Xanthocytophaga agilis: one gene and its partner. The protein of the gene in region 1 interacts with the protein of each later gene in a pairwise test. Links are inferred from orthologs where the notes say so. Each region holds a gene or a part of one and is shown on either strand. Other genes may lie near its edges.

What was found.
Region 2: the proteins of QNI22_RS16295 (region 1) and QNI22_RS28230 interact in binary tests that used the Escherichia coli proteins (3 or more experiments, as listed by UniProt). The link is inferred for Xanthocytophaga agilis from one-to-one orthologs.

What each region holds. Positions count from the first base shown.
Region 1 is NZ_JASJOU010000005.1:128,571-144,101, forward strand. Bases 12,518-15,494 are described here. They hold QNI22_RS16295 (ABC-F family ATP-binding cassette domain-containing protein), read right to left. Parts: upstream 14,984-15,494; coding sequence 13,052-14,983; downstream 12,518-13,051. Other genes in these bases: QNI22_RS16290 (hypothetical protein), read left to right, coding at 12,518-13,007; QNI22_RS16300 (OsmC family protein), read left to right, coding at 15,339-15,494. Also shown: QNI22_RS16240 (saccharopine dehydrogenase C-terminal domain-containing protein), read left to right, coding at 1-930; QNI22_RS16245 (DUF1338 domain-containing protein), read left to right, coding at 1,003-1,911; QNI22_RS16250 (pyridoxamine 5'-phosphate oxidase family protein), read right to left, coding at 1,989-2,495; QNI22_RS16255 (hypothetical protein), read right to left, coding at 2,610-7,880; prmA (50S ribosomal protein L11 methyltransferase), read right to left, coding at 7,991-8,821; QNI22_RS16265 (hypothetical protein), read left to right, coding at 9,098-9,463; QNI22_RS16270 (hypothetical protein), read left to right, coding at 9,606-9,767; QNI22_RS16275 (7(1) septoil knot domain-containing protein), read right to left, coding at 10,163-10,525; tRNA preQ1(34) S-adenosylmethionine ribosyltransferase-isomerase QueA, read right to left, coding at 10,602-11,648; QNI22_RS16285 (HAD domain-containing protein), read right to left, coding at 11,802-12,287; more of QNI22_RS16290, read left to right, coding at 12,390-12,517; more of QNI22_RS16300, read left to right, coding at 15,495-15,531. UniProt on the Escherichia coli protein: Genetic data indicate it may be involved in ribosome assembly or function.
Region 2 is NZ_JASJOU010000012.1:170,367-186,229, forward strand. What follows is about bases 4,368-7,676. They hold QNI22_RS28230 (2-oxoglutarate dehydrogenase E1 component), read left to right. Parts: upstream 4,368-4,731; coding sequence 4,732-7,476; downstream 7,477-7,676. Other genes in these bases: odhB (2-oxoglutarate dehydrogenase complex dihydrolipoyllysine-residue succinyltransferase), read left to right, coding at 7,517-7,676. Outside these bases: QNI22_RS28210 (hypothetical protein), read right to left, coding at 93-809; QNI22_RS28215 (ABC transporter permease/substrate-binding protein), read left to right, coding at 1,056-2,633; QNI22_RS28220 (endonuclease V), read left to right, coding at 2,722-3,222; QNI22_RS28225 (succinylglutamate desuccinylase/aspartoacylase family protein), read left to right, coding at 3,259-4,194; more of odhB, read left to right, coding at 7,677-9,070; QNI22_RS28240 (hypothetical protein), read left to right, coding at 9,155-10,030; lpdA (dihydrolipoyl dehydrogenase), read left to right, coding at 10,109-11,509; QNI22_RS28250 (GAF domain-containing protein), read left to right, coding at 11,950-13,596; QNI22_RS28255 (c-type heme family protein), read left to right, coding at 13,725-14,387; QNI22_RS28260 (OmpH/Skp family outer membrane protein), read left to right, coding at 14,537-15,148; QNI22_RS28265 (DUF3536 domain-containing protein), read right to left, coding at 15,192-15,863. UniProt on the Escherichia coli protein: E1 component of the 2-oxoglutarate dehydrogenase (OGDH) complex which catalyzes the decarboxylation of 2-oxoglutarate, the first step in the conversion of 2-oxoglutarate to succinyl-CoA and CO(2).

The DNA of each region.
Region 1 (15,531 bases):
ATTCTGCAAGGTGATGTTGCAGATCATACATTTCTGCAGAACACCCTTAAAGGATTTGATGCAGTTGTATCTTGCCTTCCCTATAATCTCAATCTGCCTATCGCGCAAACTGCTCACCAATTGGGTATACATTATTTTGACCTTACAGAAGATGTTCCTACAACAAATAGCATTCGGGAGATGGCAAAAACCTCTAAATCTATTATGGCCCCACAATGTGGGTTGGCTCCCGGATTAATAGGTATTATTGGAGCAGATCTGGCCAAACGTTTTACCAAACTCCGCGATATGGAGCTACGTGTAGGTGCTCTGCCACGTTATCCTAACGGGCTACTTGGTTATTCATTTACATGGTCTCCGGCGGGTGTGATCAATGAATATATTAATGACTCTGAAGTGATCCATAATGGTGTCCGTAAAATGGTTCCTTCATTGGATGGCATAGAAGTTATTAATATAGAAGGACAGGAATTTGAGGCATTCAGTACATCAGGTGGGTTAGGAACTATGTGTGAAACCTATGAAGGTAGAGTTGATACACTTAATTACAAGACGATTCGTTATCCCGGACATGCTAAACTCATGAAGTTTATGTTGTATGAACTAATCATGAAAGACGACCGACAACTAATCGAAAATATTTTAACCAATGCGAAACCTCCTGTACAGGAAGATGTGGTTTATGTGTATACAGTGGTAGAAGGATGGAAGGATGATAAAATTGAACGCGAGGAATTTTATCAGGCATATTATCCTAAGCAAATAGAGGGCCAGCACTGGCGCGCTATATCATGGACAACAGCAGCCTCTGTGGCGGCAGTTGTGGAAATGGTAGCTAATGAATCATTGCCACAAAAAGGCTTCCTTAAACAAGAAGATATTCCTTTTGACCTCTTTCTGGCAACTTCTAACGGTACTCTATTCAAATAAATTCAGAATATTCCGGAAATAGATTCCGGAATATGTATATCATAATTCAGATCAGTAAAACAGTATCCCATTATGAGTACAGATCGAAAAGAAACCTTAACATTTGTTCTGAACGGACTTATGCGCCGTTACAAGGAACGGGTTCCGGATGTTAATCATATCCTCAATGCCATGGTTAATGAGGGAATTATTCAAAATGCCGATGAGATAGAAAATGACCATATAGCCTTTCGAACTATGGGAGTGCCACAACTTGGCATTCAATCTTTTGAGAAGATATTTATGCATTATGGCTATCAGAAACGTGATTACTTTTATTTTGAGGGAAAGAAGCTGAATGCCTATTGGTTTTCTCCACCTGAGCCTCATTTTCCACGTATCTTTGTTAGTGAGCTACGTATTCAGGATTTGTCGGAGCCTGCTCAGAAGATCATTACCAGCTATACAGATGAAGTAAAATCAGATCCGGTAAATGATCTTGATCTGAATGATCCCGCTGCTGTGGATGCTTTTTTGCATAAACCTCTCTGGCGTACTCCTACCTGGGAAGACTATCAGATTTTGCAGGCAGAAAGTGAATATGCTGCCTGGGTTATTTACAACAGATATTATCTGAATCATTACACAATCAGTGTTCAAAACCTAAAAAAAGGTTACAACACGCTGCCTGAATTCAATGCTTTTCTGGAGCATACTGGCATAAAACTCAATGACTCAGGTGGCAAGATAAAAACAAGTCCGGATGGAGGATTGGCTCAAAGTTCTTCTGTGGCAGAAATGATTGAGGCAGAGTTTGCTAAGGGCGATAAACATCAAATATCAGGTAGTTATGTAGAGTTTGCAGAACGCCGTGTACTACCTCAATTTCGCCATTTACCTCCGGATCAAATCAAACGTGAACACCTACGGGATGGATTTGAAACCAATAATGCCGACCGCATATTTGAGAGTACCTTCACCAGTCAAACACAAAAGCAATAGTATTCCATAATAAAAGAAGCTTATATCCTGATTTTACTAGGCTATAAGCTTCTCATTACCATTACCACCAGAAATCTTTAAGAACCGATTCCTAACTTTTCATGTTGGGAGGATTTATCAGGCTCTCCAGTCAGTACACCTTTGATCATTTCGAACAAAGTCTGCATCTTACCACCTGGACTATCCCAATATTCTGCTTTATAAGGAGTAATTTTTAGCAAAGCTAAACGAGGATCATCTTTTCCTCCTGGAAACCAAGCTCTGAAAGCATCCGACCAAAGCTCTTTAATTTTCTGAGCATCTTTGGTTAACTCAGCGATTCCGGAAACAGACACATAGGTAACTGCATCCTCATCAGAATAGCTTATCTGTACTTTATTGTTTTGCTGCAGTTCTTCTACTTTATGAGAGTCATCACTTGTGAAAAACCATAAAGTGCCATTTTCATCCATCTCCTGTGTTGCCATTGGGCGGCTTCGTAAATCACCCTGAGAGTCAATTGTAGTGAGCATGGCAATTTTAATGTCCTTGATTTTATCTTTTAGTTTTTCGTATTCTGCGGGTTGCATGGATTGAGCATACATAGCTTTCTACATTAGAAGTTAATAAATCAGAAAATATAACTGATGAAAAAAGTATGCCTTAAAGCAAAACACCCTGACATCTCTGCCAGGGCGTTTTGGTTATATAAGCTAGAATTAGAAACCATCCTCTTCTTCTTCATCGATAGTTTTAGGCTTCTCTTCTTTCTTCTTCTTCTCTTTGGTATCCGCTTTAGAGTCAGCCTTTTTATCAGATTTCTTTTTCTTTTCTTTCTCCTTCTTATTTTCTTTTGGAGGTGTGTTTTCTTCTCCTTCAGGCTGTGCACTTTCATCCACTCCCCCTTCTACCAGTTTCTCATCTGCCTTATCTTTAACCTTAGAATCTTCCTTCTTAGGTTCTTCTTTTTTAGGCTCTTCTTTCTTCACAACAGACTTTTCTTTCTTAGGAATTTCTTTTCCTTTATTGTGAGTACCATTGAAATGATCTTTAAATCCGTTTACATCATTTTCAGTAGCCAAAGCTACAGTGAATGATTTTCCTCCTTTTCCTTTGGAAGAAACTACTGAATTAAAGTTCTCATCAGAAGAAAGCAATGAATACTGGCCTTGCTGATAGTTCATATAATACCATTTATCAGATGAAATCTCCAGATAAATAGTAGCCTGGTCACCTTCAGCTGTTTTGCGGATTTCAACCATACCATCAAAAGCAGAGTTGATGTCGTTGTTTCCAATATTTGATACACCGATTTTACCTACACTACCAAAACTTTTAGATTCATCATTCCACAGCAGATCCACATTAGACAATACCAATGGTAGCGCAAATCGCTTGGAAATCTGAGGCATTGGAATATATTCAATAGTCAGTTTGTCTTTCCAGTACTGTGTTTCTTTCTCACCAATAATCTGGGCAATCTTCATCAGGAATCTTTCTTTATTATCTTCTGCAGCCTCCTGCCCTACCCCTTCATTTTCTTTTGCTTCCAGAATTCCTGCTGCCATCTCATCATAGATCTGAGTCGATGTAGGGAAATTCCATCCCATTAGAGTATTGAAGGTGTATTTATTGGTTTTGAGGTCAATTTCCCCACTTCCTGAAGAGACAGGCAGATAATTTCCCGGATCTTCAAACAGCCTCAGATTTCCTTCCAATCGGATCTTACCTGTATTATCATCCAATATGAATTGATTTCCTGCATATTTGTTATTCTTAGCTCTTTCAGGATCAACAACCTTAAATTCGTTTCCTTCATCATTGTTTGTAAGCTGGCCTTTGGCCATCAGAATGTCTTTATCATCTGCATGGCTCTTGGCAGAAATAAAGGTAGTATAGACAGAAGATGTTTCTTTATCAACATGCACACCCACAGTCATCTGTGTCTCACCACTCTTCAGATTCTCATCTACAGTAATTGTTACCCCTTCATCCTCTGGCTTACTTTTGTAAGAAATCCAGTCAGCAAGACTACTGGTAGATTTTAAGTCCAGCTTCACAAAGCCATCGAGATCCAGGTATTTTCGAGGAGATTTCATAGTGATAGCTCCTTTAAACAACATCCGGGATGTCAGATAAAACTTATCATCTTCATCGACAATACCCGTAGCAGCTGTATATTCAAGCGGTGCATCCTTCTTACGTTTTGCTTCTTCTGTACGTGTTTCAAAGTCACGCATTTTTACGTTAAAGGTTTTTCCTTCAAAGTTGGTATAGGCGTATGTTGCGTTACCTGCAAACTTTTTACGAGACAAGATCTGAATTTCACCGTCAACCAGCTTGTGATAAGAGGTTGTTGTATCCAGTGTCAGTACAGCTTTTGACAAAGGTTGCATTTTAGCATTCTCAGTAATCATTACTGTTCCTTTGCTTGGATAGATCCGGGCATCAGCAGAAACGATGTATGGAATACCAGATATACTCAATGTCATTTTATCAATATTATAACCTGCCACACTACCATTGAATGTCAGTCCTTCATGCTGCGGATTGTTGGATGTAAATGTAGAAGTCTTCACATCCCCCTTCATGAATACTAACTTTTTGTCAAGCAACCAGGTAGCTTCCTGAATAGATGTCTTATACTCACAATAAGGGAACTCCAGACTGGCAAAACCAATGAGATCAGGGTTTGTGCTGGTCTTGATTTCTACCATCCCTTTGCCCATATCAAAGTTAACGTTTACAAAGTTGGCAAGTAATGACGGTTTAGTCAGAGTCTTGGATTTAATACGAAACTCTGCATCACCAGCACTGAATTTATTTTTTTCAAAAGAAAATGAAGGAGAGTTTATGTCTGAGTCAGGTCTATCAAACTGTCCATCACCAAACAAACCATTTCGTCGTACAACCATAGTACCACTAAAGGATGCACCTGTCTCTTTATAGATTTCAAAAGGAGTCTTAGTACTGGATATCATCATACTATCCACTTTGGCTTTCCACGTCAGCTTAAAATCTTTTACAGTCGCTTTTGGTACAGCCACACTTCCTAAAGTAGCCGCTTTAATATCTGCCTGAGGGCCCCGCGCAAATACAGAGTCAGGGGTAAAGATAATATCTTTGGCTGTCAAAGTAGTATTCAGGTGATCAATGCGTCCAGAAGCTCGTAAGCCTTTGCGATCCATAACCAGATCTCCGGCAAAGATCATACGGCTATCTTCACTACCAAAAAGAGGATAGGTGCCTGACGGAACTTTATGCTTAAACCCAAGAGAGTTATCAGACATAGCAATAAGATCTTCTTCGAATTCCGGGAATATACCATCCGAATAGAATGTACCCTTGTATTCGGGGTTCTTTGAGTTCAAACTGTCCAGTGTAATACTTGGAACCTCAAAACGCACATTTCGGTTATACGAACCATTGATACGGTCTTTCTGGTCAAAATAGATTGCAGCACCTGATTGTACATTCAGACGTGGGTATTCGGGATAATCTCTCAAACCAGCTTTGTTATCTGGTTTATTGATATATAATGTTCCTGCAGAATACCGGATTTCTGATCCTAACTGCACACTGTCTGATTTGCCCTTAGCTTCTTTTGGGGTAAAGAGAATAGTATCAATCTGGTTCATCTCCACAGTAAATTCGTCATACAGGAAGGAGAATCCAGATCCTTTAAAGCGGAAGTTACCAGCCTGTACTTCGCCTTCCAGCAGGAAGTTACGGTCTTTAAGCAATTGAATTTCTTTACTTCTTGGCAATACATATACCTCCAGTTTTTCACTCAATGGGAATTTCTCCACCCCTCTTACCGTCAGTGTATTGGTTTGAAGATCCAGGGACGCATTGGGTTTATCCTTAATATAGGAATTGATAACAAAGCTATCATAGTCACGTTTTTTATTACCTGCCAACACGTTATGATCTCCTTTACGCGTCATACGCACCTCATCCATATCAGAATTATAATCCACAAAACCACCCTGCATCATCCGAATCATCGCATTACGCACTACAGACGGATTAAGCTTATATGTGGTAGCTAGTTCTGTAATAGTAAAAGTAGTACGTTTGGCCTTTTTCGCTTGTGAAGCTAATATTTGCAGTGGATGGAAAGAATACATGCCACGCAAATCAAAATACCGTGTAGAATCATAGAAATCATGAGATTCCAGAATACCAGGCACTTCCATACGAGCATTCAATGTATAGAAATTGATCTCACTGCTGTCAGGGTTCCATTGCAACCCATCCATAACGATATCTACTTTATGGAATGAGTTGATATAAGGAGTATTCTGAAAACCATCATTTTTCTGATTTAACCGCAACTGTTTTGTAAACGGTTTGTATGTCATTCGTGCTGCAGGGTGAAAAATAGAATCCCGACGCATAGGTATAGTCATGCTAACCTGTTGACCAATAATAGTAGAATCCTGAAATTCGTATTGAGTTCCCCGCGTTTTAAACTTTGTCTGTCCATCTTTCACATAACTCAAACTACACATCTTGCCATATAATGACTTGCTGGACATTTTCCGGCCAGACAATGAAAATCCACCTTTGTAAACCAGATTGGGTCCAATATCTTTGATGACAATATTGCTATATAAGGATGTAAATTTAGGATACTCTGCAGTTGCAGGAGAAGAATGTTTCTTACTTGCAAACTGAAAAACCCCAGGCACAGGAGTCTCTATTTTTTCAGGGTAGTGCAGAGTAACATTATCTGCTGCTAACTGAGATTTTTTCACATTAAAGCTGAAATCTTTTAGTTCTACATAAATCTCTGGTTTTCCAGCAGTACTCCAGTCAAACTTTCCACCTTTACCAACAAAAGTACCAGTTTGCAACATTACAGATCCGCTTGTTTCTTTCAGAGCAGCGGAATCGTGTGGACTGATAAATGTAAAGTCTACTTTTGTCAACACCAGTACAGGTCCGGAAACCTGAGGCAAAGCAGATTGTAGAAACGTACTCTCAGGTGTTTGGAAATTATCTCCCCATCCACTATTCGCATCTGATTTTTGTTCAGAATCTGTAGCCGGAGTACCCCAATCATCTGTTTGCGGTTTCTTTTCTTCTACAGGTGCCTCCCCCCATCCATCATTTTGTTTAGCCTGTGCTGTAGATTTATTGTTCGTATTCGCTGTTTTAGTCTTGTTTTTTGAACTTGTTTTAGGTTTGTCATCGAAAGATGCCCAAGGATCATCATTTGTTTTATTAGCGGTTTTCTTATCATCCTTTGAATCAAACGATCCCCATCCATCATCTGCGCTCTTTTTGCTGGCATCTTCAGCTGGCTTATCATCAAATGATCCCCAACCGTCATCAGCCTTTTTGGGCTTAGCGGTATTCTTTGTAACTGTGTTCTTTGCAGGGGTTTTCTTGTCATCTTTTTTAGGCGTTTCAACCACCGCCTCTTCTATCTTTTTTTCTTCTTTTGGTTCTTCAGCAGGAGGCAATACTTCAGAAGGAGCTGCCTCTCCAATAAACTCAAACGTATAACTTCCACCATTTACCAGCAAACTATTATAGTGTGTGCTATACAATGCTTTATTCTCAAAGAATACAGACATATTCTTTAAAACTTCTCCCAGTGTTTTACCATCATACTGGTTTACTGACTTTTCTATCACATTTAATAGCTTGGAATATTCATCAGCAGGTGTATTCTCTTTCGTAATTGCATAAGTCAGAGTTCCAAATAATGATTCATAATGTGGAGAGACACGGTATTTCTTCACATTCATTTTCTGTGTAATAGCTATTATTTTGGTTCGCTGGGCATCATTCAGGCTATTCCAGGCCGTTCCAAAGTCAGAACCCAGTTGAGTTAGCTTTTCGTTTTTAGTGCTTGCCAGCATCTTAGACACATCCGCTACAAACTCTTCCTGTTTGTCCGAAATTTTAAAAGACTGCGCATATGTTAGTATGGTTGCTAACAGATTGAATACGAGAAGAATGTAAACTTTCTTTTTCATCTAAGATTCGTTTCTTTATTAAACGTTTTTTTGCACTAGCTGGTATACTCACAAACGTATTTGCTCTCTGCGCTAAGAGCAACTTATGGCAGAGAGCTTCTTTTTACTACTTATCTTTTTTCAAACCACAAAGACGCCCATTGGTGTTTTGAGGTCTGTTGTTTCTTAATTAACTGAAATTCACTAGCTCTTTTTTCAAGTTCAGGGATATCCTGTTCATAAAAACCACTTAGCAACAATGTACCATTGGTTGTTAACTTACTGGCATACAATGGCATTTCATCCAATAAAATATTACGATTAATGTTAGCCAATATAATATCGTAAACATCTTCCAGTTGTACAGTGGAGATCGTTCCTTGCTGTACGCGAACTTTGTCAGATTGGTTCAACTGACAATTTTCTACAGCATTGGTTACCGCCCATTCATCTATATCAAAAGCATCTATCAGAACTGCACCTCTTTTCTGAGCCATAATAGCCAGAATACCTGTTCCGCTACCTGCATCCATCACTTTTAATCCTTCATGTTCTAACTGTAACTGACTTTGAAGAATCAGTGTAGTAGTTTCATGATGCCCTGTACCAAATGACATCTGAGGGTTGATAGTGATCTCATAGGGATACTTTTCTTCAATCTGATGAAATGATGCTTTTACAATACATTGATCATCGATTACAATAGGTTGATAATTTTTTTCCCACTCTTCGTTCCAATTCTTACGTTGCATCTCTGCAATTGTATAGTCAATTGTCACAAAATCAGTGTATTTTTCAACAACTGACTGCCATAATTCTTCATTAAACTGCAACTTTTGTACATAGGCAATAATGCCTTCGTCGAACTCTACAAACGATTCATAGCCAATTTCAGCTAGTTCGGCGATAATAATCTCTGCCCATTCAGGCGATACGAAAACTTTTAACTCAATGAAATCCAATGTGGTAAGGGTTTGTATAGTATTTTTTTGCCAATTACAAAAATTAGAATTTATAAGACAGTATCCAACACGTTCAGTGTCACAAACTTACATAAGTGATTTTTAGATAAGCGGTGGGCATCTCAACTAATTATTCACAACACTTTCTGTCGTAAAAAAACAAAGTTCTTCTTTCTCCTCAGTAGAATAAAAACATTATACTGCTTATTGGTACTATTTGTTCTCTAAGGTGTCTTATGGGATAGTAAGATTTTTCCAACTTTTCTCATTCATAGCTTGAGCAAACACTACCTCCACACCTCAATTTTTTCTCTTATCTCCATTTTTGCCAATAGTCAATCCTTAAAAAGCTCAGCCGATAGCATCCGCTCCAGGTATCAAGTACCCGAACCAGCTTATGTTGTAGCCTCTTCTGATCGGATTGTAGATATACAGGCAATAGGTAAAAAGCGATTGGATATTATATCAATAGCTACTAGTAACGATCAATTTTATCTTGTATCTAACACGAAAGGTATTACAGGAATGATTGCAGCCTTGCTTGTTAGCCAGCATAAGATTGAATGGAATACATCCTTTTTCTCAATCTTCCCCAACCCAAAAGCTGCCAGTAACAACACATACTCAGGTACTACACTATAAAGTCTGTTATCTTCACAGATAAAACTTATTCCACTTAGTTCTACAGATTCTTTTCCTTCCAAAATGACTCTTACAGGTAAGTCAACAGAACAACGAAGAAAGCTTGCATCCTGGATACTACAACAACTACCTACTTTATCAAATGAATTACCTCAAGTCAGTAATGCGGCCATATACTCGCAGCCTGTATACTGGAAAAGCAAGCAATAAAACATGGGAACAATTGATAACAGCATTGGGATTCATACTCGAAATAGACATTCAGCCCGGTTATCCAAACCAGACAGATAGAAATCAAACCTGAGGTCATGATGAAAACCTCCATCCGTTAGCACCTATCGCTGATTATAAACTTGAGCTTCTTACACCTGCGGATAATATAAATATAAAAAACTTTCAGATTATGGACGGTTTCTCCAAAGTCAACTACAAGGTTTACTCAGTCAACCTATACTGTTAACACCTTCTATTTTCCATTTTTTACATTATGGTATATCTCCATTTGCGATTGGCTGGAACTGGGTCGTAGATAAGGATAGTGGTCATATATCTATCATGAGAGCACTACGACAGGCTTCAGAAGCCAGGTTTATATATATAAAGAAAGAAATATAGCATCTGCAGTATTTGAAAACAACTACACCAGAATCCTATGCAGCAATCAACGCCATGGCTCAGATTATTCAAAAACGGTATAGGTTACCGGCAGCCAGCAAATGAGGGATTGTCAATGTAATAGATAGAAAACTGAGCAAATGATCGATTTTCTTCAATATAGACACGATAATTGGCCAGGTTACGGTTCTTGGTAATATACCAGATTCCAGGTTTATCAGCATACAAGGCATTATCTTCCTTAAAGACCTGCATTTTAGCTAATCCTTCACTTTCTTCGATATATACACGCACATCTGCAAAAGACCGATCCTTTTCCAGATAAATGGCACCATAGACCTCGCAATAATCAATAGAAAGTTTTTTAGGAGTAGTATTAGCAGGAACTGACGAAGAACAGATAATACCAATTGTCAGAAGAGAGAAATACAGAGCTAAGGTTTTCATGATCAGGCAACTAAAACCTTTAGAAATACAAAAAATCCGTTCCTCTTACTAAGCAGAAGAACGGATTTACTATAATTTATAGAATCAGCATTGCATCACCATAGGTAAAGAAACGATATTTTTCTTTGATCGCAGTCTGATAGCAATGATGGATAAAATCAAATCCCCCGAAAGCTGCTGTCATCATAAACAAAGTAGACTCAGGCAGATGGAAGTTAGTTACCATTGCATTGGTAATTTTGAAATCATATGGAGGAAAGATAAACTTATCTGTCCATCCCTGATTAGGCTTCAAACGTCCATTAGCAGATACAGAGGATTCAAGTGTACGCATGGTAGTAGTGCCAATAGCACATACTTTCTTTTTATTGTCCAGTGCCACATTTACTGCATCTGCTGTAGAAGCAGGTACATTGAAGTTTTCAGAATCCATTTTGTGCTTGGTCAAATCTTCTACATCTACCGGACGAAATGTACCTAAACCCACATGCAATGTAATGGGAGCCAGATGCACACCTTTGATTTCCAGACGACGTACAACCTGCTTGGTAAAATGCAAGCCAGCAGTTGGAGCAGCGACAGCTCCTTTATTTTCAGCAAAAATAGTCTGATAGCGGTCACGATCTTCAGGTTCTACCTTCCGCTTGATAATTTTTGGCAGCGGGGTTTCACCCAATGATTCAATTGTATGATAGAAATCTTCCGGAGTACCATCATACAAAAAACGAATAGTACGGCCACGGGAAGTAGTATTATCGATCACCTCGGCAACCAAATCTCCATCTCCGAAATATAACTTATTACCTACACGAATTTTACGTGCAGGATCTACAAGTACATCCCATAAATGAGCTTCACGATTTAATTCCCGTAATAGGAAAACCTCAATTTTTGCCCCTGTCTTTTCTTTGTTACCATACAAACGGGCAGGAAATACTTTAGTATCGTTCACCACCATCATATCACCATCACCAAAATAGTCGATGATGTCTTTGAACACGCGATGTTCGATAGTTTTGGTCTGGCGATTAACAACCATAAGCCGAGCTTCGTCCCGATTTTCGGCAGGATAATTGGCAATCAGGCTCGCAGGAAGATCAAACTTAAACTCAGAGAGCTTCATAGGTAGGAATTACAAACACCTTTGGAGTGTTTTGTCAGTTTAAAAACAATAGATTTTCAGTATAAAACCTCTATTTATTACAAAAGGTTGCAAAGGTAGCGAAGTAAATCAGGAATACAAAGAAATGTATCTGAAATGATGATATTATCACTATCAGCCTGAAATGAGCAATTGTGCAGTAGCCAAAGCTTCCCTATCAAATCCTTTGGAATAGGTTGTAATTATACAATTCTGCTTTATAGTTGGTTCAAGTTCATGCAATGACAAATCATCATCTACAATAATGTACTTCTCATACCGGTTCTGTAATATAAATAACGTTAATTCTTCTTTTCTATTATTTGCTTCTGTATATATGGGCAATAATGCTTCTATTGGAGTGTAAATTTCTCTGTTTTGAAATATAAGAGCTAGTTCGTCTCTGTTTTTGGTATGCCTGCGTGAAGAAGTAACCACAATGCGAGCATCTATTTGTTGCACCAGTTCATTGAAATTCTTTACACAGTCCTGGCGAAAATCTGAATACCCATCCTCATGCAACACATCCGGCTTCCAGATAGGTGTTGTAATCAATACTCCATCTATATCCAGAAATATATACCAAGGGGTAACAATAGTATTTTTATGTTTATTTATCATGATATTGAGACTATTACATTATAAATGCATTACGAATAACTGTAGTTTTTATGTTCAAATAATTATATTCGGCCAAATTCGTCTAAACATTTTAAACTACCAATGTCCATAGGTCAAAACATCAAAGAAGGTATAGTTAAGCTATTAGGAGAACTGGTTCTTATTACAGCAGGTGTGTATCTGGGTATTGTTGCCAGCAACTGGAATGAACAACATAATGAAACGATTAAACAAAAAGATTTTCTTAAAAACCTGTCTATGGAGATTGACTCCAACCAGCAAAAATTACAACAATCTCTGGCGTATCGTGAACACGTTCTGAAAACAAGCCAGGAGTTATATCATACACTTGGTAAAGATAGATTACAAGCAGGCTTCTGGAAAAGTGGAGGATTTCAACTAATTTCTGGATGGAAAGGTATCTATATTCCTCCTTTGGAGAACTCTGTGTACCAGTCTGGTCTGATTAGCAATACACTCCAAGGACTTGATTTTGAGACTATCCATGCTATTGCACAAGTATACAATTATCAGGAGGAGTACAAGCTATGGACTCGTACCCTTATTTTTGATAAAGTGACAAATATAGACAATCGGATAAATACAGCAGAGGCATTAAGTCTGTTTCAACCCTGGGCTGATATTATTGGAGTAGAAAAAAGTCTGATGCGAAGATATTCCTCTGCCAAAACTCAACTTCAAAAGAAAATAAAGGAGTAAGTCTGATACAAGTTTCTTGCTTCGCATCAGACTTTATGCTATAACTATGCTAGCTTTTTTTCCAATTCTTCTACTTCCAGTGTTGCCATTTCCCAATCTTCCATCGTTTTATCTATTGTCTGCATTACCTGTTGATATACTCCTGAGATTCTGGTAACTTCTTCTGTATTATTCTCAGCGGAGAAATGAGCCATCTGATGCTCCAGATCATGTTTTTGTGTTTCCAATTCTGCAATTTTCTTCTCCAACTCTTCTACACGGCGATTCGCTTTCTGAAGATTTTTAGTAACAGTAGGGTCAGCAGATATGGGTTTACTGGTAACAGGCTTGGTAGTAACAGATTTTGTTTCTACAGGAGCCACCTGTGTAGCTTTATTTTTCTCACGTTCTGCATACCATGTTTCAAACTCGTCATAGGTACCAGGATATTCTTTAATCTGATAATCTTCTATAAACCAGATCTTATTAGCTACATGACTTACAAAGTGTCTATCGTGGCTTATGACTACATACGTACCTTCATACTGTTCAAGGGCCTGAATAAGAATACTTACCGACTGCATATCCAGGTGGTTGGTAGGTTCGTCCAGAAGCAAAAAGTTAGCCTCAGAGATCAGCGTTTTAGCCAGAGCCACACGAGATTTCTCCCCTCCGGAAAGGACTTTGATCTTCTTGAACACATCATCATTGCTAAAAAGAAAACACCCCAGAACAGTTCTAAGCTCTACTTCTGTTTTATTCGTACCAGCTTGTTTGAGTTCATCCAGGATAGTATTCTCAACATTCAATGCTTCCAACTGATGCTGGGCAAAAAATGCAAAATTTACGTTATGTCCAATCTCACGTTTTCCATCTATGTTTTCCGTTCCGGCAACAATGCGTAATAAGGTTGACTTTCCTTTACCGTTAGCTCCGATCAAGGCTATTTTGTCACCTCTTTCGATACGAGCAGTAGCGTGTTTAAGAATAGGTTTCTGTGGATAAGACTTACTTACATCTTCAATAGAAAGTACATTGCGTCCACTTTGCTGGCGGAAGTTGAAACGAAAATGCACTTTCACATTTTCATCCACAACCGCATCGATCATATCCATTCGATCCAGTGCCTTTACACGTGATTGCACCTGACGCGCTTTTGTTGCTTTTGCCTTGAAGCGTTCAATGAAACGTTCTGTCTGACGGATCTTAGCCTGCTGATTTTCGTAAGCACCCCGCTGAATTTCATTTCGCAAAGCTTTCTCTTCCAGATAAAAGCTATAATTTCCAGGATAAGTAATTAGTTTCTGATTGGCCACCTCTACAGTAGTTTCAATGGCATTGTCCAGAAATTCTCTATCGTGAGAAACAATTACATAGGCACCTTCATAGTCGCTTAGGTAATCTTCCAGCCATTGGATAGAGGGTAGATCCAAGTGGTTAGTAGGCTCATCCAGAAGCAGCAGAGCTGGTTTGGAAAGAAGCATTTTAGCCAACATAACACGCATGCGCCATCCTCCGGAAAACTCACGCAAAGGACGTTGCAGTTCTTCTGTACGAAAACCTAACCCTTCCAGAATCTCTTCAGCTCTTGCCTGAATGGTATACCCTCCCAATGTATCAAACTGTTCTTGTAAGCGGGTAAGTTTATCGATCAGACTATCCGTATAGGAAATTTCCAGCTGATGTAATAACTCATTGATCTGCTGCTGAAGTTTATTCTCTTGTTCAAACGCCTGCATTGCAACTGACAAAATGCTGTCTTCAGTCTGATAGGAAAGTAAATCCTGATTCAGAAAGCCAATGGTACAGCCACCCGCTTTGGAAATACTGCCTTCATCTGGCTGATATTCACCATCTATCAAACGTAGTAATGTCGATTTTCCGGTTCCATTCAATCCTATGAGGCCAATTCTATCTTTGGGTTTGATGTGTAAATTTGCCTCCTGGTACAATGCCCGCCCACCAAAGTAAAAAGAAAGATTATTTATAGATAACATCTTGATTCAGACAACTTAAAAACTGTTTTTTCACAAAGTTACGAAAAAATCAAAGGATTTAATATAACAAAGTGTAACCCAACAAAGAGATGAAACAAATGCAACCTTCTATAGGGCTAGGCTCCATCTAAGGTCAAACACAAAAATCTGTCAAATAATTTTTGCATTACGTTACGATTTTAACCCAGGTTAAAATTATTCTCCTCTAGTTGCCGGATCTTTGTCTCATCAAAATCAAATAAGAAAACACCTCAGACCACCAAAACCAAAATGCAGATTATAGATTAACTTGGCTCAATAGCAATTAATTATTTATATTTCTCACACATTTTTATACCTTAAACAATCTATTATTATGAAATTCTCAAGAACTGCAAGTGCAAACTGGAAAGGAACTGGCATGGAAGGCCAGGGAACAGTATCTACTCAAAGCACAACATTGAACAAAGCACAGCTTTCATTTAAAACCCGCTTTGCAGATGGTGTGGGTACCAATCCAGAAGAATTAATTGGCGCAGCACATGCAGGATGTTTTACCATGAAACTGA
Region 2 (15,863 bases), on another replicon or contig:
CACCCATCCCTCTTTCAGCCTATGTTAGAGGGATTTGTTTTATAACACTATTTAGGAGAATGGGTATTTTGAACGCTTTACTTGAGACTTATCTATAGGCCAACTCGTTCATCTACAGAAGAAAGAGAAGATGTAATGGTTATCCTGGAAAAATTTGTGCTATGGTGAGATGGAACAACAGCACCACTGTTTCGGGTAACGTAAACAAATGGAATGAAACGAGTTGTTGTTTCTGTCGGTTTGGGTAAAGATAGCGTTGTACGTTTCAGAGCCTTTTGTATTGTAGTTTCTTTCTGAAAATCGGCTTGCTTTATTTGTTTGACAAAGTATAGAGCTTTGAATAGTTCAAAGTCCATAAACTCATACTGCTCTTCCTGCTCAAGTCTCTTCCAGATATCATAGGCTGCCTTGGCACGGATACGCACCTGGTCACGTTTTAGTTCTTTGAGAATATATTTAGCTGCATTGTCTTTATCCTTTTTCTTTTCCAGCACAGCCAGATGATACTCATTGCGTTTGTATTGGGCATTGACCTCTTTATACTCTTTCTCTGCTTTTTTGAGTTGTTTGTCTCGTTCTTTGGAGGCAGGTTGAGCTTCCAGTTCCGCTTTTTGTTGAGTGGCATGAGCCAGTAGGGTAATGAGAAGAGTCTGGTTAGCAAGTGATTGCTCCTCATCTTTTTGAATGGCTTTGATACGTTTCAATAGATGGTGAAGCTGCTCATTTAAACGAGCTTCATGCGCCAATAGACGGTGGTATTCAGATTTATATTTGCGAATTGCAGTTTTGTTTGTATGATATTTTGGCATAAAATAGTTTCTCTGGTAATTAAGTTGTAGTGAATTATTGTGTTACAATATACATAAAAAATACGTGTGAATGAAGTGAGTGTGAAATAAAATATGTTAAGGAATGACAAGTTTACAATCAATAGAATATAGCTTTTGAGTGTGCATTAAAACGAGGATAGGACTTTGTTTTGAGCACTATATTTTATAATTAGAGTTAACTTTCATCAGATAGTATTAATCAAGCCATTGCTTATAACCTCATACATGATTCAATTCTTCTACGAACAGTCTGATAAGATTCTTCAACAAACCCTTACACATATTGGCTTAACCTTCCTAGCATTACTGGTTGCATTAGTTATTGGGGTTCCTTTGGGTTGCTGGATTAGCCATAAACCTAGAGTAGCATCCATTGTGATAGGTTTTACTGGAATTTTACAAACTGTACCCAGCATTGCTTTACTAGGTATTCTTATTCCTGTGTTAGGAATAGGAGTGAAGCCTGCTATTTTTGCTTTGTTTCTGTATGCCTTGCTTCCGATTGTACGAAATACGTATGTGGGTATCAGAGAAGTAGACGCCTCTGTTAGAGATGCTGCATTGGGACTGGGTATGAACCAATGGCAAATTCTAACCAAAGTTGAAATTCCCCTGGCAATGCCCGTAATCTTTGCAGGCATACGTACAGCAACAGTTATTAATGTAGGTGTAGCTACACTAGCTGCTTATGTAGCTGCAGGTGGATTGGGTGAATTTATTTTTGGAGGCATTGCACTTAACAACTCAGCCATGATTATGGCAGGGGCGATTCCTGCAGCCTTATTGGCTGTTTTATTTGATGGCTTGCTGGGATGGTTGCAAAAACGCACAGATTACAAAACACATAAGTTTGCAAAGTCAGGTCTAAAAATAAGTAGCTGGATAGTGGTAGGCATAATACTTCTGTCTGCACTCTATATAATCCCTAAAACAAAACAAACCCGTTTACTAGCAGGCTTTGCTCATGAGTTTGCTGGACGTGATGATGGTTACCCGGGACTAATAAAAACATATAGATTATCGATTAGTAATCTGCTGCTGGACCAGTCTCTCATGTATGAGGCTATTTTTCATGAGAACGTAGATGTAATCAGCGGGTACTCCACAGACGGACGTATCAAAGCTTATCACTTGCGTGTGCTGGAAGATGACAAGCAGGCCTTTCCTCCTTATCAGGCTGCCTGGGTAGTAAGAAGACAAACGCTGGTAAAATATCCTCAGCTACAAGCTGTATTGAGGGTGTTTGCACATTCGATCAATGATTCTGTTATGACAGCTCTCAACTATGAGGTAGATTACCTGCACAAATTACCTGCTGAGGTTGCCAAACAGTTTATACAGAAACAAAAACAATTTCATCTAGAAAAAAGTATAGGGCCCGAAGGAACTATCATTATTGGTTCCAAAGTTTTTTCAGAGCAATACATTCTGGCTGAACTCTTAAAGCAGTTAATCGAAGGCTACACAAATCTGGAGGTAGTTACCAAAACTGGTTTGGGAGGAACTAAGATTTGTTTTGATGCACTGAAAGCCGGAGCCATCGATTTATATCCCGAATACACAGGAACAGGCTTACTCGTTATTTTACAACCAGAAAACCAGAAACTGGATTCTCTTAAAGGAGATCCTACAAAAGTATATACATATGTTGCTCAGGAGTTTAAAAAGAGATATGAGTTGGAATGGCAAAAGCCTATTGGATTTAATAATGCCTATGCCTTAATGATGCGGGAAGCAGAAAGTAAAAAGCTACATATACAAACCATCTCTGAGTTACAAAGATACCTCATGTCTGGAAAATAAATTATATGTACAAGTAATCGGCGACTATTGATTGATATTATAGTGGAATAGACTTTGACAGTTTCGAATTTTTGATAACCTATTTTTTATGATTGCTTGTCTTGATGTTGACTACCGGGATGACCACGCTGCGGTAGCTTGCTTGCTCTTTACTTCTTGGACGGATGAAACGGAAGCCCAGCAGATTAGTAAGCGTATTGATGATGTCGCACCTTATGTATCTGGTGAATTCTATAAACGTGAATTACCTTGTCTGCTTGCTGTACTTGAACCTATAGCTGAAACACTGACCACTGTTGTCATTGACGGATACGTATATCTTGCTCCCGAAAAGAAAGGCTTAGGAGGATATCTGTTTCATGCATTGAATCAAGAGATTCCAGTTGTGGGAGTTGCCAAAACCAGATTTCACGAAGCTCCTGCTGTTGCTGTACTACGAGGTGATAGTCAGAATCCCTTATTTGTCACATCCGCTGGACTGGATATACAACAGGCAGGTGAGTATATAAAACAGATGCACGGTGAATTTAGATTACCTACTTTACTTAAAAAAGTAGATCGGTTATGTCGGGATGCTGTTTTTGCGTAATCTTGTGGCATCTAAGATTTTCTTTGATATAATTCCATGTCTGACATCTACATTTACAATACACCTGTTCCTGTAGGGAAAGCTGTTTCTATTAAGATTCCTATTGCACGGCTGCCATCACATACATTGATTGAACTGCCCGTATATGTATTTCGTGGCAAGACAGATGGTCCTGGTTTGTTATTAACTGCTGGAATTCATGGTGATGAAATTAATGGAATAGAGATAGTGAGGCGGCTTATCAATGAGAATTACCTCATGCCTGACATTGGAACTGTAATAGCCATCCCGTTGGTCAATGTATATGGATTTATTTTCAATTCCCGTAATCTGCCAGATGGAAAAGATCTGAATCGTTGTTTTCCAGGATCTGCCAATGGGTCACTTGCTAATCGCATGGCGCACATTCTTATGACAGAGATTTTACCTCATGTGCACCATGGGGTTGACTTTCATACAGGAGGTGATCGGATAGCTAACTTTCCTCAGATTCGTTGCAATCTGGATCATGTAAAGAACAAAGAGTTAGCGTCAGCTTTTGGAGCCCCCTTTATTGTCAATACTGAATTAATTGATAAATCATTTCGTAAAGAAGCCTTAAAAACAGGCAAATCAATTCTGGTTTTTGAAGGTGGTGAATCACTGCGACTGGATGAGCATGCTATTGCCGAAGGAAAAGCAGGTGTAAGGAGAATCATGCACTATCTGAAAATGCGAGACCAGGAAGAGAAAAAACAGATTCCAATTACTATTAAAAGTACTACCTGGATGAGGACCAAAGATTCCGGTATTTTTAATCCATTTGTCATTTCAGGCTCTAAAGTTGTAAAAAATCAGCCTTTGGCAACTATTACAGATCCATATGGTGAGTCTCAGGTAACAATTAAGAGTCCTTATGATGGATATATTATTGGCTTGAACAATATGCCAGTTGTAAACTCTGGTGATGCTCTTATTCATGTCGGAAAATAAATCATTCTCAGATCTGCTTATGAAAAAGCTGGCTTCTTGTCTGATAGAGGTTGTCTCAACTGTTCGTAAAGAAGCTCAACGAGCAGTTTTTGTAGATAACTTTAATTAACTATGAATTGAAAAACAGGTGCAGATAGAATACAAAAGATGCCTTTGTAGCCCTTACAAAATGATTTATACAGCCTCTTAAATTCTTTTAAAATTTTTTCTGCCAATAAATCTTTTGCTTTGAGAGAGTTTCCTTCCTAAAAACCTATTATTTTTTCTTTCTTATATTATAATTGTCTAGGTTTGTTCTAAAATTGAATGAAAACTTAACTGATTCATACATTGTTTAATCTGTACAAACGCTTTAGCAATTATGCTATAATAGAGCGTTTTGTAGCTTTGCATAAAATTAAGCTATTTTAAGATAAAAGTGGATTAGTTATCAGTTGTTTACCTTTTATTCAGAGATTCCATTTCAGGTAAAAGGGCATTTAAATAGATAAATATACATTCTAATATCATCTCTCAGAAAACTAGTGTTTTGTAATCATGGATAAATATTCTTACATCGCCAATGCGCATGGTGCGTATATTGACGAACTCTATCGGGCATACAAAGAAAATCCTGACTCGGTAGATACCAGCTGGCAAAAATTCTTTGAAGGATTTGAGTTCTCTAATCAATATGGAGGGAACGGCAATGGAACCGCAGTTAATGGTACAACTAAGACAGGAACAGATGTAAATATACAGAAAGAGATTGCAGTTCGAAATCTGATTCATGGCTATCGTATGCGCGGGCACTTAAAATCAGATACCAATCCTGTTCGTCAGCGTCGGGATCGTAAGCCTATGCTGGATCTGAAAGATTTTGGTTTGACGGATGCCGATCTGGATACCACATTTGAAGCCGCCAGAGAAGTATTAGGTGCACCAGCAACGTTACGGAAGCTGGTTGAATCCCTGAAAAAGATTTATGAAGGAAAGATTGGATTTGAGTTTATGTATATTCGTGAGCCTGAGGTTCTGGAATATTTCAAAGGGAAAGTAGAAAAAGAAGCGCTTGCGTTTACCTTATCTCTGGATGAGAAGAAACGTATTCTTACCAAGCTGAATGAGGCAGTTGTGTTCGAAAACTTCCTGCATACAAAATATATTGGTCAGAAACGTTTTTCACTGGAAGGTGGAGAAACTACAATTCCTGCTTTGGATGCGATTATCAGTGAGACTGCGGAACAAGGCGTAAATGAGGTAATCATTGGGATGGCTCACCGGGGTCGTTTAAATATCCTGGCCAATATCATGGGTAAAACCTATGAAAATATCTTTAACGAATTTGAAGGCGCTTATACACCTGACCTGACTATGGGCGATGGTGATGTGAAATACCACATGGGATATGCCTCTCAGATCGAAACGCCAAAAGGAAAGAAAGTTCAGTTAAAACTAGCTCCTAATCCCTCTCACCTGGAAGCAGTTAACCCTGTAGTAGAAGGATATTCCCGTGCAAAAGCCGATGTTCTGTATCAGAGTGACTATGATAAGGTATTGCCTATATTAATTCACGGTGATGCTGCTGTGGCAGGACAGGGAATTGTGTATGAGGTAACTCAGATGTCTGCACTACCAGGGTATTATACAGGTGGAACTATTCACTTTGTGATTAACAACCAGGTTGGTTTCACTACTGACTTTGAAGATGCACGTTCCAGCATCTATTGTACAGATGTAGCTAAAATTGTAGACGCACCTGTATTACATGTAAATGGTGATGATCCGGAAGCAGTAGTATTTTGTGCTAAGCTGGCTGCTGATTATCGTCAGCGCTTTAACCGGGATATCTTTATTGATATGGTGTGTTATCGTCGTCATGGTCATAATGAATCTGACGAACCGAAATTTACACAACCAACTTTATATAACGTTATTTCCAAACATCCTAACCCACGTGAAATCTATAACAAACAGTTGATTACACGGGGTGATGTAGATGCAAAGCTTGCGGAGAAGATGGATGAAGAGTTCCGCAACATGCTACAGGATCGTTTAAATATGGTTAAGCAGAAGCCTCTGCCATATTACTATCAGAAAAATGAAGAAGCCTGGAATGCATTGCGCAGATCAGCTCAGGAGGATTTCGATAAGTCTCCGGAAACAGGTATAAGTCTGGATGTAATAGAAAAAGTTGGTCAGAAATTAGTAAATATTCCTGCAGATTTCCGTCCGTTAAAACAGATTGAGAAGTTGTTGAAAGAAAGAAAGGAAATGTTCTTTGAGAAAAAACAACTGAACTGGGCAGCTGCAGAACTATTGGCATATGGTTCTATTCTGGCAGAAGGAAAGATTGTTCGTTTAAGTGGACAGGATGTACAGCGTGGTACTTTCAGCCATCGTCATGCTGTGTTGCATGATGCTGAAACCAATCAGGCATATAACAACCTTGACTTTACAGCAGAAGGAAAAAATAAATTCATGATTTATAATTCCTTGTTGTCTGAATATGGTGTACTTGGTTTTGAATTTGGCTATGCTATGGCAAACCCCAATGCACTGGTTCTTTGGGAAGCCCAGTTTGGCGATTTTGCTAACGGTGCACAGGTAATGATTGATCAGTTCATTGCTCCATCTGAAACCAAGTGGCAACGTATGAATGGGTTGGTAATGCTACTGCCACACGGCTACGAGGGACAGGGGCCAGAGCACTCAAATGCTCGTCCGGAACGCTTCCTGCAACTAGCTGCTGAAAATAATATCGTAGTAGCAAACGTTACGCAACCAGCCAACTTCTTCCATTTATTGCGTCGTCAGCTGGCATGGGAGTTCCGCAAACCATTGATTGTAATGTCTCCAAAATCAATGTTACGTCATCCATTGGCTGTATCACCGCTGGAAGAGTTTACAACTGGAAGCTTTAAAGAGGTAATTGCAGATACTCAGGCAGATCCTAAAAAAGTGAAGAAAGTTTTATTGTGTTCTGGTAAGCTGTATTATGAATTGTATGAGGCTCGTCAGGAACAAAAACGTGATGATATTGCTATCATAGCATTGGAGCAGTTGCATCCATTCCCAGCCAAGCAGGTACATAATTTGTTGATGCAGTACGACAAAAAAGCTAAAATCTGCTGGGTACAGGAAGAACCTGAGAACATGGGATACTGGTCATATGTAATGCGTACATATAAATATGTGGCTATGGAAGTGATTGCTCGTAAAGCAAGTGCTTCGCCTGCTACAGGATACGCTAAAGTACATGCTCAGGAACAAGCAGATATTATCAAAAGAGCTCTTTCATAACTATTTTTAAGAAACCTAATCATTCTATATTATATTCTTTATGGCTTTAGACATCAAAATACCTGCTGTCGGTGAATCTATTTCGGAAGTAACTATTTCGAAATGGAACAAGAAAGATGGCGAGACTGTACAAATGGATGAAGTTCTTTGTGAACTGGAATCTGATAAAGCGACCTTTGAATTAAATGCCCCTGCTGCGGGTGTATTACATATTGTAGTTCAGGAAGGTGAAACCATTGCGATTGATACTTTGATTGCTCGTATTGATGAAGCCAATGGACAACCAAAAACTTCTACACCAACTGCTCAGACTACAACTCCTGCTGAAGAAGTGAAGCCAGCTGCGGCCACAGGACAAACAGTAGAGATGAAAGTACCTACTGTTGGAGAGTCAATTACGGAAGTAACAATAGGAACATGGCATAAAAACGATGGAGATCAGGTGCAATTAAATGACCTGCTTTGCGAAATCGAGTCTGATAAAGCTACTTTTGAACTGACAGCTGAACAGGCGGGAACATTGCGTATTGTAGCTACACAGGGAACAACTTTGCCTATTGGTGGTTTGATTTGTAAAATTGAAGTAACCGCAGGTGGCGCACAACCCGTAAGCCAGGCTACGGCTACTCCTTCACAGCCTGTACCTGCTACTCAGACTGCTCCATCCGGAGATAAAACATATGCAACAGGTACACCTTCACCAGCTGCTAATAAAATTCTGGCAGAAAAAGGTGTTAAACCTGAAGATGTTCAGGGTACAGGTGTTGATGGTCGCATCACAAAAAATGATGCTGTGAATGCTCAGAAGCCGGTAGCAGCCAACAATGCGCAACCGTCGGTATCCAAGCCAGCTGAAAAAACTTCGGCTCCAAAACAACCTGTTGTAAGTGGAGAGCGTAGCGACCGTCGTGAGAAAATGACGTCTTTGCGTAAAACTGTAGCTCGTCGTCTGGTAGCTGTAAAAAATGAGACCGCTATGTTAACTACATTCAATGAAGTTGACATGAAGCCAATCATGGACTTACGCGCTAAATACAAAGATAAATTTAAAGAAAAACATAGTGTTGGGTTAGGCTTTATGTCATTCTTTACCAAAGCATGTTGTGTGGCTTTGCAGGAATGGCCAGCGGTAAACGCTATGATCGACGGAGATGAAATCGTATACCACCAGTATGCTGATATTTCAATCGCTGTATCTTCTCCCCGTGGTTTGGTAGTACCAATTATTCGGAATGCAGAACAAATGAGTTTTGCAGAGATCGAAGCGGAGATTGTACGTTTAGCTGGTAAAGCAAAAGAAAATAAACTGACAATTGATGATATGACAGGTGGAACATTTACTATCACCAATGGTGGTATTTTCGGTTCTATGTTGTCAACTCCAATCATCAATGCTCCTCAGACTGCTATTCTGGGTATGCACAACATTGTGGAACGTCCTGTAGTAGTAGATGGACAAATTGTGATACGCCCTATTATGTATCTGGCATTGAGTTACGATCACCGTATTATTGATGGACGTGAGGCTGTAAGCTTCCTGGTACGTGTAAAACAACTCCTTGAAGATCCTACTCGCTTATTATTAGAAGTCTAACAGATAGGCTGCTTTTGAGCCATACAAGATTACTATAATCTTGTATGGCTTGATTTTTCTGTACTATTCCCTCCTTTTGATAAGATGAAATATTTCTTATTGCCTTGCCTTATTATTCTATATCTGTTTCTGGCTACTTCCTGTAGTGAAGATCGTGACACATTGAGTCGTTCCTGGCGAATCATGAAGGTAGAAATGAAAGAGATAGAACTCAAACATAATGGCAGGAAGGATGTTCAGTTAAATAATCTAAATATTCAGGGTAGGCTCGATTCCATTTTTAAGAATACTCACATTCGTTTATACGAAAGAGGAGAGTATGCTATCCTTTTTCAGGGAGGAGACTATGTATCTAAAAATTGGCTCTATGACTATAAGACAGAACAGATAACTCTTGTAGGACATACACCTATGCAGGAATATGTTTTGAAAAAAATAGATTCAGGAAAGGATTGGATGCAAGTGGAATTAACCTTACCCAGAGATTTTAGTATAACAGCTGAATTTCCTGAATTCATAATAGGGAAAGTATCCTTATTATTTTCTGAAGATCACAAGTATGAAGAAGGAGAGACAGATTTATTAGAGCCTCATAGAAATGAATGGCGGATAAAACCTCTCAAAAAAGCTTCAAAGGAAGATATTAGAAAGCGACTAGTTGATCATTTATCTTATATACTGGATTATTTTCAACTGATCGAAGATAAACAGCAAAGCTATTTTGATACCCGTCTTTTGCAGTCACCATTGAAATTTTACAGTCATGGCTTGGGAGTAGCTTCTTCCAGCAATTTGCCTGAGCGATGGTCAAATACATTTTATGATCAGGAAGATGCTATCACAGCACAGAAAATGTTGGGAGATGCGCTTGATAGTACAGGCGATTATCCCAAAGGAAAAACCTTTATAGAAGAATACAGGAAGGTGATAGAAAAAATGCGGCTGTATTTAGAAAACTGAAAGGATTTTTCTAATAAAAACATATTATTTTTACGAGATTTGTTCATTCTTACATTCTACATTTTTAATTAAAAACATATGGATTTTGATGTAATTGTTATCGGCTCCGGACCAGGAGGATATATTGCGGCTATCCGTTGTGCTCAATTAGGCATGAAAACGGCTATTATTGAAAAGTACTCAGCATTAGGTGGTACCTGTTTAAATGTAGGATGTATTCCTTCCAAAGCATTACTTGATTCTTCAGAACATTATTATAATGCAGCTCATTCATTTGCTCAGCATGGAATCTCTATTAAAGACATGCAACTGGATTTTGGACAAATGATCAAAAGAAAAGAAGAAGTGGTTGGACAGATGACCAAGGGAGTAGAGTTTCTGATGAACAAAAACAAAATTACTACTTATATAGGGTTTGGGTCTTTTGTAGATAAGAATACTGTAAAAGTAAAATCTAATGATGGACAGGAACAACAGATCTCTGCTAAAAATATCATCATTGCGACAGGGTCAAAACCGTCGTCATTTCCAAGCATGCCAATTGATAAAAAACGGGTTATCTCTTCTACAGAAGCGTTGAAATTACCTGAAGTCCCCAAACACCTGATCGTGATTGGTGCTGGTGTGATTGGTGCCGAGCTAGGCTCTGTATATGCTCGTTTGGGTGCTAAAGTGAGTTTTGTAGAGTTTGCCGCTTCTATGATTCCAACCATGGATGGCACAATGGGCAAAGAGTTACAGAAATCAATGCGTAAACTAGGTGCAGATTTCTACTTCAGTCATAAAGTAACTTCTGTAGAAAACAAAGGAGACAGTGTAGTTGTACGTGCTGAGAATAACAAGGGAGGATTGCTGGAACTGGAAGGGGATTATTGCCTGGTATCTGTAGGACGTCGTCCTTATACAGATGGTCTGGAACTTGAAAAAGCAGGATTGAAAACGGATGAAAGAGGCCGAATCGCTGTAAATGATCATCTTCAGACAGAAGTTTCCAATATCTATGCTATTGGAGATGTGATTCGTGGTGCTATGCTGGCACATAAAGCGGAAGAAGAAGGTGTATTTGTGGCAGAAACAATTGCAGGACAACATCCACATATCAATTATCTTCTGATACCTGGAGTAGTCTATACATGGCCGGAAGTGGCAGCAGTAGGATATACTGAGGAAGAATTGAAAACAAACGGCACTCCTTATAAAGCAGGTACTTTTCCATTCAAAGCTTTAGGCAGAGCCCGTGCCAGCATGGATACCGATGGTTTGGTAAAAGTATTGGCTCATGCGGAGACTGACGAAATCCTAGGCGTACATATGATAGGTGCTCGTGTAGCAGACATGATAGCAGAAGCTGTAGTAGCTATGGAGTTTAGAGCTGCTGCAGAAGATGTAGGTATCATGTCTCATGCTCACCCAACATACACAGAAGCATTTAAAGAAGCTTGTCTGGCTGCAACTGGAAATCGCGCACTAAATATTTGATTTTCAAAACTGTATCTTTTCTATGAGAGAGATTTTTCTGATAGTTCGGGACAGTTGTTAACAGTAGCAAAAAAGTTTTCCGTGTAAGAAACTTCTTCTTTTTGAAACAGGTAAGCTATTCTGATATAGCTTACCTGTTTTTTTATTTGTGACTAAGTTGTTGATTTTCATTGATTTATATTGATCAGTGCCGGTTGGTGGCCTTGAGAGTTGCAATTAGCAGGAGTTAGGACTTTACTTTTTAATAAGCTGAGTTTGTTTGTTTTAGCAAACAATAAGAGAGCCGTTTCACTTTTTGGTGATATTGATAAGGCAAACTTACACGTTTCAAAGCCCCTGATTTTAAGGACAGATTACTATTATCTAAATAATAATGATATTTCGGATAGGAAAGAAAATTATGAGCTATATAATATCAAAATCAACTGTTTCAGTCTGTCATGAATATTAGAGATTTGTCTATTCGGAAAAAGTTAATTGGAGGGTTCTCACTGCTTACAATTATGTTTGTTGTCAATGCAGTGATCAGTCTTTGGACACTAAACAAAAGCGCTTCTATTATTCAACATAATATTGAAGTAGCTGATCCTTCAACGTTGGCGTTAAGAGATTTGCGGAATGTTATTATCAGTTCCAAAGGATATATCACTAACTGGATCTATCAGCAAAGTAACCAGGAAGATAAAGATGCACTGAAACAGTTGCAGGCAACAGCCTATCCGAAAGTAAAAGAAAGTATTAACTCTCTGAAAAAGCATTGGCCTAAAGCTCAGCAGAATTTGGTTGATAGTGTATTAGCTCAATACGATACTGTAGAGATAAAAGAAAAGCAAATCATGACAGATTTGGCTGATTTCGAAGATTACGAGAAAGATGGCGGTATTGTTAAGTTTAATGCAACCACAATTCTTGAAACAGAGGTATTACCAATCTCTCAGAAAGCGCTTGAGATGTTGAACCGGGTTATTGTTGATAAGGGGAAAGAGGCTGTATTGTCAGATGAAGATTTATTAGGAAACTTCTCTTCTGTAAGACAGGTTGTGATGATTTCAGCTCTTATCGTTATCCTTTTTGCTATAATTGCAACAATTGTATTAAGCCGTGATATAGTACTTCCTATTAATTATGTACGAGGTATTATTCAAAAACTTAGTCTGGGTGAACTTCCTGAGAAACAAAATCGCAAATTTAACCGGGATGAAGTGGGCGAAATGGCTGATGCGGTAGAAAAACTGGCAAATGGTTTGAGAGAAACGTCATTGTTTGCTGAAAATATCGGGAAAGGCAATTATAAAGTAGAGCACCAGCCATTGAGTGATAAAGACGTATTGGGTAACTCTTTGATTAATATGAGAGATAACCTGAAACGTGTAGCCGAAGAAGATAAACGTCGTAACTGGGCTACAGAAGGCTTGGCGAAGTTTGGAGATGTATTACGCAAAAACACATCAGATCTGGATGAATTGTGTGATCAGATTATTTCTGGCCTGGTAAAATATACTAATGCAAATCAGGGTGGTCTTTATATTATTAACGACGAAATACAGGGTGTTGAGCCTTATCTGGAATTAAAAGCATGTTATGCATGGGATAAAAAGAAATATCTTGAACAAAAGATTTATCCAGGTGAAGGTTTAGCAGGACAGGTTTGGCAGGAAGGTGAGTATGTATATATGACAGAAGTACCTACCAATTATATCACAATTACTTCTGGTCTTGGAGAAGCAAATCCTCGTAGTATTCTGATTGTACCTTTGAAAGTAAACGATCAGGTATATGGAGTATTGGAGATTGCGTCATTCAATGATTTTGCAGACTTCGAAATTGAATTTATTGAGAAGATGGCAGAAAGCATTGCTTCTACACTTTCTTCTACTAAAGTAAATATTCGCACACAAAAGCTCCTTCAGGAATCAACTATTCTTACAGAGCAAATGCGTAGTCAGGAAGAAGAGATGCGTCAGAACATGGAAGAACTAATGGCTACTCAGGAAGAGATGGAGCGTAAACAACACGAATCTGCTCAACGTGAAGAAGAATTACTGGCAGAAGTTGAGTCGCTTAAATCTGAAATACAGAGAAGATAAAGCTTTAAATATCGATATTGAAAGCGTGGGAGTTATCTCACGCTTTTTTTGTTTTTACATATTCATACACATGAGTGAGAAAACATACTATTTTCGCAGTCTATTTATTGGCTAAACTGATCATATATATGAAGTATATCTGTGGAATCTTTGTGGGTTTTTGTGTTGGTTTGGTAGCTTGTAATACCGGGACCAAACTGGATAATAAAAAAATTGCGGAAGAGATGAAAAGCCGGAAGGTAATGCACATCACACCTATTCAGCTGACAGAAAATACTTTTCGGGAAGGTAAAAAGACAGCAAATTGGTTAGATAAGCGATTGCTAAACCAATTAGAAAGATTTCCTGACAAAGAAGATCTTGTTAAATGGGGTTCTGTCTGCAATCTTCGGTTGCTAGGAGTAGATTCGTTGAAAAAACAGTATGGTATAACTATTCAACGGTTAGCACTACGAAATAGCCCGGAAAGACTGGCTGTAAGCAAAACTGCTTTGCAAGTGTGGGATGCCTATCGTTATAATGCAGAGAAAAAACTACCAATGGATGCGAATGTGCAACAAGAAGATGCGATATATATGTTATATTCTCAACCTGTAATATTGGCTTCTACAACCTGCCTTCAATGTCATGGTACGGTTGGGAAAGAACTAAATAGAAAAGACTTTGAAGCATTAAAAGCTTCTTATCCCTCTATGGATAGCTTGACAAACTATACATTGAATGAACCTATTGGAATATGGAATGTTTTATTCCCTAAAAACAGGCTGGCACAGCCAATGGATATAAAATAATCCCTACTAACTGATTTCTCTTGACGAGTTCAGTTGTTCAAATTCTGATTTTTGCGTTTGTCTCTTTATCTTTGAACAGTTTTAAACTTTATTCTTTTCCTGTAATGCATTTGCATGCGGATACTACACTATTCTAAAAAATATTGCTCATGAAAAATTTATCACTTGCATTAAACATTGTTTTGTTGGTTGCGGTTGCGGTCTTATACTTTTTACACTTTAAAAAATCAGATACTTCCGGGCAAGGAGCTAAATTGGTAGATTTAAAGAAAGATACGCTGTCTTCTGCCGCTGCGGCTGAAATTGCGTATGTAAACACAGATACTCTTATGGCCAAATATGAGTACTATAAAACTACATTGGATAATCTGAAAAGCCGTAGAGAGAAAATGGAGCAGGAAGTAAATGGAAGAGCTCGTTCATTGCAAAATGAAGTAGCAGCTTACCAGAGAAAAGGTAATTCTATGAGTGTAGAGCAACTACAGGCTGCTGAGCAAAACCTTCGCATGAAAGATGCTGAATTAAGACAGTATAGCGAAAAGCTAGCTAACGATCTGGCCAAAGAAGAGCAACAGAAAACAGATGAGTTGCTGGAAAGAATCTCTGAGTATCTGAAAAAATACACTAAAGGAAAGCCTTATAAGTATGTATTTGCCTATACTAAAGGGGCAAGTGCTATTTTATATGCACAGAACAATCTTGATATTACACAGGAAGTATTGGATGGCTTAAATACGGAATACAAGGCAACACAAAAGTAAAATGAAAAGAGGCTGTTTCATAAAAGAAACAGCCTCTTTTGTTTCAAACAATTTTAACATCCAGAAGCTCTCCCAGTTCTGTGAAGTACTTTAGCCATCGTTGAGCTGAAGAATCTCCTTTCCTTGCCAGATCCCGCATTTCTCCATAATAACGGTTGCCGACAAAGAAATAGATATTTTGTGATATCCATAGGTCTAATGTCATTGGAAATTGTTTTAGCTCACGCATCCACTCCGCCAGGTATTTTACCTGATCCAGACTAGGAGTAGACTCCAGCTCTTTCATAAGGAGATTTAATCGTTTTACGGCCGTAAAACCAACTGTATCCGGATTAGGTTTGATATGCCACCGTTTTACTTCCTTAGCTAGCCTTCTCATCTCATCCATATTGGGGCGCTCAGATTCAAACAAATCCCGCAGATTGGCTTGTACTACTACCTCAACAGTTGTTTTAAATACGCCTGGTAGGGACGAATCTGTCGTATTCATCAGATTCATCATATGATAATTATGCTCATAGATTTGTCTGAATGAGTTTTCGATAGATTCCAGTGTGTTTTGAGTAATCTTTTTTAATACTCTGTGTTGGTCATCTTTTGAGAGATAAGGAAGAGAAAATAGCTCCGTACCGAAAAACTGATCCATGGAATGAATGACTTCTCCTATGTGTCCAAGAGAAAAAAGCTCCCGAACGACCCTATGCATTTCCATAAA